2 regions of the Janthinobacterium sp. 1_2014MBL_MicDiv genome follow, and region 2 is predicted to be linked to the other one. Evidence: predicted binding sites of a transcription regulator. Region 2 holds the regulator's gene; the other holds the start of a gene.
The links. The regulator FliA, encoded in region 2, starts transcription of late flagellar genes. The targets are predictions, from matches to a motif close to CTAAAGTTTNNNNNNNNNNNGCCGNTA.
Positions count from the first base shown of each region.

Region 1 (4,412 bases), 1.3 Mb from region 2:
GCCGCGCATGAATGGCCTGGAAACGCTGCGCCGCATCCGCGCCGGCAGCACCCTGCCCATCCTGATGCTGACGGCGCGCGGCGACGACACGGACCGCATCGTGGGCCTGGAACTGGGCGCCGACGATTACGTGACGAAACCATGCACGCCGCGCGAACTGACGGCGCGCATCCGCGCCATCCTGCGCCGTGCGCAGGCGGCGCCGCACGACAACGGGGGCACGGCGCCGCTGACCGTGGGCCAGCTGACGATGTGGCCGGAGCAGCGCCGCGCCGCCTGGGCCGGCACGCACCTGGAACTGACGAGCACGGAATTCAACCTGCTGGAAGTGCTGGTGCGCCACGCGGGCAAGCCCGTGAGCAAGAATCAATTGTCGGAACTGGGCCTGGGGCGGCCCATGGCCCGCTTCGACCGCAATATCGACGTGCATTTGAGCAGCCTGCGCCGCAAGCTGGGCAGCCTGGCCGACGGCCGTTCCTGCCTGCAAACCGTGTACCGGCTCGGCTACCAGCTGATCAAGGAGTAAGCCGTGGGCCGATTGTTCTGGAAGTTTTTCCTGTGCATCATGCTGGCCCAGGTGACGGCCACCATCGGCATCGGCGGCACCTTCTGGCTGAAAAACCGCGCCGCCCTGCAGGAACGGGCGCTCGACATCGACACCAGCCCGCCCGCGCAAATGGCCATCGAAGCGGCCAGCGCCACGCTGGAAGCGGGCGGCAGCGGGGCCCTGCGCCAGTTTCTCGGCAAGATGGAGCGGCTGCGCGTGTTTGCCGTCGATGCGCAAGGGCACGAATTGATGGGACGCAATGTCCACCCCGCCATGCTGCTCAAGGCGCGCACCTTGCTGGCGCAGCCGCAGTCGCACCCCGTGGTGCGCGAGGCGGGCGGTAGCGACGGCAAGCGCTACCTGCTGTTCCTGCCCTCCTCCGAACGCTTCCGCAATGCCGAGGCAGGCGCCGCGCGCGATACCCTCAATGCCGTCACCATGAGCGGTCCGCGCGGCATGCCGCCAGGGCCACGGTCAGGCGCAGCAGGCGCCGCGCCGCCCCGCCCGCAGTTCGAACGGGGCCCGCCGCCCGGCCCGCGCCTGGACAGTCCCTACCGCACCTTCATTCCCCTCGCCGCCGCCATCGCCGCCAGCCTGCTGTTCGCCTTCCTGCTGGCCTGGTACTTTGCCCGTCCCATCCGCGACCTGCGGCAGGCGTTCGAGGCCGCATCGCATGGCGACCTGGCGCCGCGCTTCCACGCCAGCGGCAAGCGCGGCGACGAATTGACGGACCTGGGCCGTGATTTCGACCGCATGACGGGACGCTTGCGCCACCTCATGGATAGCCAGACGCGCTTGCTGCATGATGTCTCGCACGAGCTGCGCTCGCCGCTGGCGCGCCTGCAGGCGGCCATCGGCCTGGCCCACCAGCAGCCGGAAAAGATGGCCGCCTCGATGCAGCGCATCGAACGCGAAAGCGAGCGCATGGACAAGCTGATCGGCGAACTGCTGACCCTGTCCCGGCTGGAAGCGGGCGCCGCGCAGGGGGGCGCGGCGCAACCGCACAGCGAAGACGTCGCCATCGCCGACCTCGTGCACGATATCGTGGCAGACGCCCGCTACGAGGCCGGGGCGCGCCAGGTGGCCATCGCCGTGGCGGGCGACGCGGCCAGCGCCGATGCCATGGTCACGGGCCAGCCGGAATTGCTGGCGCGCGCCGTGGAAAATGTCGTGCGCAATGCCGTCAAGCACAGCCCGGACGGCGGCACGGTGGACGTGGCGATGTCGCGCCAAGACGATGGCAGGCAGGCAATGCTGCGCATCGCCGTGCTGGACCGGGGGCCGGGCGTGGCCACGGCCGACCTCGCCAGCATTTTCGAACCGTTCTTCCGCGCCAGCCCTACCCGGCACAGCACGGATGGCCATGGTCTGGGCCTGGCCATCGCCCGGCACGTGATCGGCGCCCATGGCGGCCGCATCGGGGCCAGCCTGCGCGACGGCGGCGGGCTGTGCGTGGAAATGCTGCTGCCCGTGAAAACGCCAGGCTGAGCCATCACGGCCAGCCTGGCGCAGGGGATGGCCAGCCGCCCTGTTACGCCTGCGTATCGATGATGCTGCCCAGGGTGGACGAGGCCGATGCGGCCGGGCTGGTGGCCGTATCGGCGCTGCCGGCCGCCTGCGTGCTTTGCTGGGCCGCCTTTTGCGCGGCGGCTGCCTGCAACTGGGCAATTTGCGCCTGCAAGGCCTGGATCTGCTGCGCCAGCTGCTGCTGCAGCTTTTGCGACGTTTCCGTCTGCTCACCCTTCTGCGACTCCGTCAATTCCTTTTGCGCCGCCGTGATCTGCTTTTGCAGCGCCGCGATTTGCGAGCTGCCGCCCGAACTGCCGCCACTGGCCGCGCTGACCGCGCCGCCTGTACCGATTGCCGCTACCATGATGCCTCCTGTGTGTGTCGATACCAATGTTAACGGCACGGGCAGGTGCGCATGTAGTGGCGCGCGTGTAAAGCCAGGTAAAGACGCCGCTCCGACGCACGCTTGCCTCCCGGCATGCAAAGCTGGCACACTGGGACTTCCCTTCCTTGGCCTTGATCAATGATGACGACATCCTTGCTGCCCGCCCTGCCCGACTTCCTGCCCCGCCTGCGCTGCGGCGTCATCGAGTTTTCCGTCCATCACATGCGCGGCGGTACCTCGACGGGCCTGGTCTTGCACGCGGCGTCCGTGCCGACCGACCTGGCCTTGCGCGAGGAATTGCTGCGCCACCTGATGGGCGCGCCCATGTCCGGCCAGTTGCCGGGCAACCGGCAAATCACGGGGCTGGGGCGCGGCGCACCGACCAGCAATAAAGTCTTTCTTGTCGAAGTGGAACAGCATGCGGGCCAGGCGCGCCTCGTCAGCACCCTGGCGCAACTGGCCGGCGGCCATGCCGGGATCGACTGGAGCGTGAACTGCGGCAATATGTCATCCGCCCTGCAACTGTGGGGCCTCGATAGCGGCGTCATCGAGGCACTGGCCATCGGCCCGCACGCCATCGACATCCGCAACACCAACACGGGCGTCATCACCACCTCGCGCATGGCGCGCGAACCGGACGGCAGCTTTGCGGCGACCGGCATACCCGGCGTGCCCGGCAGCTTTCCCCGCGTCGATCTATTCCTGCAGCAACCCGTGGGCGCCAAGACGGGCAAGCTCTTACCGACGGGCAAGGCGCAGGATAAGGTGCTCGGCTACGACGTCTCGTGCGTGGATGTGGCCGTGCCCATGGTCATCGCGCTGGCCAGCCAGTTCGGCAAGACGGCGCGCGAGGCCATCGCGGAACTGGAAGCGGACGCGGCTTTCATGCACGCCATCCGCCAGGTGTGGAGCGCGGCGGGGCAACTGATGGGCTTGCGGCGGGGCGATGGCCAGCCGATGAGCCTGGATGAGCTCGGGCGCAGCGAAACCATCCCCAAGTTCTGCATCGTGGGGCCGGCGTCGGGAGAGGGAAATATTGCTGTACGTTACTTTACGCCGCAGGCGGGCCACGCTTCGCTGGCCGTCTCGGGCGGCTGCTGCCTGGCGGCCGCCTGCCTGATACCAGGCACGGTGGCGCACGCCATGGCGCGCGGCTTGCCGGCCGTGGGAGCGAACGAGGCGGAAATCGCGGTGGGCATAGAAAATCCGGCCGGCATCCTGGGCACCGGCATCGTGGCGCGCCAGGATGGCGATACACTGGCCATCCGCAGCGCGGCTTACCGGCGCAGCACGCAAATCTTGCTACGCGGCCATGTTCCGCTGTACCAGGCATCGCCGCCGCTGAAAGCCTGGCTGCTGAAACAGCTTTAAGCAGACACAAGGCAGGACTGGCGCCTGCCCGCCGTCGCTCAGGTTTTTGGCAAGGTGACGCCGACCTGGCCCTGGTACTTGCCGCCACGGTCCTTGTACGACGTTTCGCACACTTCATCGGATTCAAAGAACAGCACTTGCGCCACGCCTTCGTTGGCGTAGATCTTCGCCGGCAACGGTGTCGTGTTGGAAAACTCCAAGGTCACATAACCTTCCCATTCCGGTTCGAACGGCGTGACGTTGACGATGATGCCGCAGCGCGCATAGGTGCTCTTGCCCAGGCAAATCGTCAGCACATTACGGGGAATGCGGAAATACTCGACCGTACGGGCCAGCGCGAACGAGTTCGGCGGGATGATGCAATAACCCTTGCCCGACACGTCGACGAAGTTGTTCGCGTCAAAATCCTTGGGATCGACGATGGTGGTATTGATGTTGGTAAACAGCTTGAACTCGTCGGCGCAGCGGATGTCATAGCCATAGCTGGACGTGCCGTAGGACACGATGCGGTTGCCGTCGCGTTCCTTGACCTGGCCCGGCTCGAACGGCTCGATCATGCCGGTTGTTTCCGCCATGCGGCGTATCCATTTATCGCTTTTA
Region 1 is NZ_CP011319.1:2,309,231-2,313,642, reverse strand. It holds gene YQ44_RS10145 (response regulator transcription factor) at 1-526, shown strand, start outside; gene YQ44_RS10140 (sensor histidine kinase) at 530-2,035, shown strand; gene YQ44_RS10135 (FlxA-like family protein) at 2,079-2,420, opposite strand; gene YQ44_RS10130 (PrpF domain-containing protein) at 2,580-3,812, shown strand; gene dcd (dCTP deaminase) at 3,851-4,412, opposite strand, start outside.
Region 1: the regulator FliA is predicted to act here: its motif matches at 2,451-2,477, upstream of YQ44_RS10135 (FlxA-like family protein).

Region 2 (4,412 bases):
AGCGCGCTGGCGCACGTCAAAGAAAACGCCGCCGCCGAGATGAGCGGCATGATGAATGAAATCCGCGCCATGCGCGGCATGATGGAAACCCAGCTGGCGGAAATCTCGTGGGGTTCGACGCAGCAGCGCGAGCCGCAAAAAGCCGTCGTGCTGCGCGAAATGCTGGCGGCCGGCTTCTCGGCCAGCCTGGCGCGCTACCTGATCGACAAGCTGCCCGCCGGCCTGGACGGCGCGCAAAGCATGCGCTGGATCAAGACCGTGCTCAGCCGTAACCTGAATACTGTCGCCAATGAAGACGCCATGCTCGAGCAGGGCGGCGTATTCGCGCTGGTGGGCCCGACCGGCGTCGGCAAGACCACCAGCACGGCCAAGCTGGCGGCGCGCTGCGTGATGCGCCACGGCCCGGAAAAGCTGGCCCTGATCACCACGGACGCCTACCGTATCGGCGCGCACGAACAGCTGCGCATCTACGGCAAGATCCTCGGCGTGATGGTGCACTCGGTGAAGGACGAGGCCGACTTGCGCATCGCCCTGAAGGAATTGAAGAACAAGCACACGGTGCTGATCGACACGGTGGGCGTGAGCCAGCGCGACCAGATGGTGACGGAGCAGGTGGCCATGCTGTCGGGCGCCGGTGCCGACGTCAAGCGCCTGCTGTGCCTGAATTCGACGGCAACGCAGGAAACGCTCAATGAAGTGGTGCGCGCCTACCAGGGCAGCGGCCTGGCCGGCTGCATCATGACCAAGCTCGATGAAGCGGCGTCGATCGGCAATGTACTCGACGTGGTGATCCGCCAGAAGCTGAACCTGTTTTATGTGTCGAACGGCCAGCGCGTGCCGGAAGACCTGCACCTGGCCGACCGCGCCTACCTGATCGACCGCGCCTTCAAGCTCAAGCGCGATACGGCGGCGACGCAGTTTTCCGATGCCGAACTGCCGCTGCTGATGGCGCAGGCCGCCGCCCGCAACAATGAAGCGCGCGGGGTGCACCTTGGCTAATTTCGATTTCGACCAGGCCGAAGGCCTGCGCCGCATGCTGGCCGGCCCGCAGCCGCGCGTCATGACGTTCCTGTCGGCCACGCCGCAGGACGACAAGGGCGCCATGCTGGTCAACCTGGGCGCTTCGCTCGCGTATGGCGGCAATGAAGTGCTGCTGGTCGACGCCAGCGGCGGCAGCGACGGCGTCGCTTCGCGCCTGGGACTGGCGCACGGCGCCAGCCTGCTCGACGTGGCGCGCCAGCAGTGCGGCCTGAACCAGGTGATCCACCAGGTGCCGCAGGGCTTCGGCGTGGCCCACCTGGGCGCGCGCAACCACCTGATGGACAGCAGCGACTATGCGGGCGACGAAGACACGCGCCGCCTGGGCAAGACCTTCGAAGTGATGGCGCGCCAGAGCGGCATCGTGCTGGTCGACGGCGTGGTGGCCGAGGAGGGCGCATGCTTCCCCGTGCCGCTGATGGCCTCGTCCGACATCGTGGTGCAGGTGTCGAACAGCGCCAATTCGATCAAGGCGGCCTATTGCCTGATCAAGCGACTGAACCAGGAGCTGGGACGGCGTCCGTTCGGCATTCTTGTCACCGGCGCTTCCGAATCCGAGGCAAAAGTGGTATACGATAATATGGCGCAGGCGGCGAGCCGCTACCTGGCCGTGAAACTGACGTCGATGGGGTCGGTGCCGGCCGATGAATACCTGCACCGCGCCGCGCGCCTGGGCCGCAGCGTGGTCGACGCGTTTCCGCTGGCGGGAGCTTCGGTGGCGTTTCGCGGACTGGCCGAGCGCCTGGTCCGTTCGGCGGCGCCGGTGCTGGGCACCACCTTGTACCAGACGGGGAGCGCACACCATTTCAGCGCCTGAATCCAACCGTAGCACCAGATAAGACGATAAAACAATAAGCAGCCTATGTACACGGTCAAAGGGAAATCGAACAAGGACTATTTGCTGACGGAGCATATCCCGCTGGTGAAGCGTCTGGCGCACCATATGAAGGCGAAATTGCCGCCTTCGGTCGAGGTCGATGACCTGATCCAGGCCGGCATGATCGGCCTGCTGGACGCCATCAGCCGCTATGAGGAAACGCATGGCGCGCAGTTCGAGACGTATGCCGTGCTGCGCATCCGCGGCGCCATGCTCGACGAGCTGCGCACCAGCGACTGGCTGCCGCGCAGCATGCGCCAGAACATGCGCAAGATCGAAGAGGCGATGAGCATTTTGCAGCAGCGCTTGGGCCACCCGCCGACGGAGTCGGAAGTGGCGAAACTGCTGAAAATGTCGCTGGCCGACTACCAGGAAATGCTGGGCGACGGCGGCGGCCACCAGCTGGTGTACTACGAAGATTTTCATGACCCGGACGGCAATGACAGCTTCCTCGACCGCCATTGCGTGGACGAGGACAGCGACCCCTTGCGGTCCCTGCTCGATACCGATTTCCGGCAATCCGTGATCGATGCCATCGACGCGCTGCCGCCACGCGAGAAAATACTCATGGGCCTGTACTACGAAGAAGAACTGAACCTGAAGGAGATCGGCGCGGTGATGGGCGTATCGGAATCGCGCGTCTCGCAGCTGCATACCCAGGCCGTCGCGCGCCTGCGCGCAACCTTGAGGGAGCAGGCGTGGACTGGTCCAGCGTAATCGGGCTGGCGCTGGCGCTGGCGGGCCTCCTGGTCGGCCAGGCACTGGAGGGCGGCAAGATGGCCTCCCTGCTGCAGCCGGCCGCCTTCGCCATCGTTGTCATCGGCACCTTCGGCGCCGTGCTGCTGCAAACGCGCTTGCGCACCTTCGTGCGCGGCCTGGAAATGCTGCGCTGGGTGTTCCTGCCGCCTTCGGACACGCGCGCCGCGCTGGCGCGCGACATCGGGCAGTGGAGCCTGACGGCGCGCCGCGACGGCCCGCTGGCCCTCGAGCGCCTGATGGAAAACACGGCCGACCGCTTCAACGCCAAGGGTTTGCGCATGATCGTCGACGGCATCGCGCCCGACAAGCTGCGCCAGCTGCTCGACGTGGAAATCTCCGCCTACGAGATGGCCGAGCGCCAGGCCGTCAAGGTGTGGGAATCTGCCGCCGGCTATTCGCCCACGATCGGCATCCTGGGCGCCGTGCTGGGCCTGATCCACGTGATGGAAAACCTCACCGACCCCAGCAAGCTCGGCGGCGGAATCGCCGTGGCGTTCGTCTCCACCATCTATGGCGTGGGCCTGGCCAACCTGCTGTTCCTGCCGGTGGCAAATAAACTCAAGGCCATCGTTTCGCGCCGCGTGCTGCAGTATGAAATCACGGCCGCCGTGCTGTACGACATCGCCACGGGCGACCATACGCGCATCATCGAAGAGCGCGTGGCCAGCCTCCTGCACGAGCACTGACCATGATGCGGCGCGCGCGCAGGAAGTATGACGAGGAACCGGACAACCAGGACCGCTGGCTGATCTCGTACGCCGATTTCATCACCCTGCTGTTCGCCTTTTTCGTCGTCATGTATGCGATTTCGCAAGTCAACGAAGGCAAGTACCGCGTCTTCCAGAGCGCCATCGGCCAGGCCTTCAGCCTGGACAAGGGCGCGCCGCCCATCCTCATGGAAGCGCCGCAGGCGATCCCGCTGCCGAATCCCGCCCTGAAGCGCCGCACGGAAGCCATCCGCCGCGAGCGCGAGCACATGACGCGCCTGGCGCAGGACCTGACGTCCACCCTGGCGCCGCTGGTCAAGGAAGGCAAGGTGCGCGTGACGCAGACGAGCCGCGGCGTCAGCGTGGAAATCAACGCCAGCGTGCTGTTCGACCCGGGCGCGGCGCGCCTGACGCCGGAATCGGACCAGGCCCTGCGCGCCGTGGCCGTGCTGCTCAAGGACGACACGCACGACGTGCAGGTGGAAGGGCATACCGATGTGCAGCCGATCAGCAATTCGAACTTCGCCTCGAACTGGGAACTGTCGGCCGCGCGCGCCAGCGCCGTGGTGCGCCTGTTCATCGCCAGCGGCGTGCAAGCCACGCGCCTGACGGCCGTCGGCCACGCCGACAACATCCCCGTGGCGCCGAACGCCACGCCGGAAGGGCGCGCGCGCAACCGCCGCGTCGCCGTGACCATCCTCTCGGGCATCCCCGAGACGGTGACGGAAGTACCGACGGCGCCGCCGGCCAACTGACAAGGCCTGACAAAACCGTCGCGAGCGGCAGCGAGGCTCGGCGCCCCCGTTGGCCCGAGAAGCGGAGCTGTGCCTTGCACGGGGCCGCCGAGGCAGTGAGCATCGGCGGGCGCAAATCGCGACGCGCAGCAGGTGTTGTTAGGTGTTCTATGTTAGGTGTGCTAAGCCTGGCCTTCCTGCCGGCGCGGCTTTGCGCCCTGGCGCGTGTCATGGGCTGGTCATACTGGACTGCTAGGCTGTCGCCCTTCTTTTCAGCTTCCAGGTCAATCCCATGTC
Region 2 is NZ_CP011319.1:1,041,176-1,045,587, forward strand. It holds gene flhF (flagellar biosynthesis protein FlhF) at 1-999, shown strand, start outside; gene YQ44_RS04555 (MinD/ParA family ATP-binding protein) at 992-1,855, shown strand; gene YQ44_RS04560 (RNA polymerase sigma factor FliA) at 1,901-2,632, shown strand; gene YQ44_RS04565 (flagellar motor protein) at 2,614-3,360, shown strand; gene motD (flagellar motor protein MotD) at 3,366-4,136, shown strand; gene YQ44_RS04575 (S-layer protein) at 4,408-4,412, shown strand, end outside.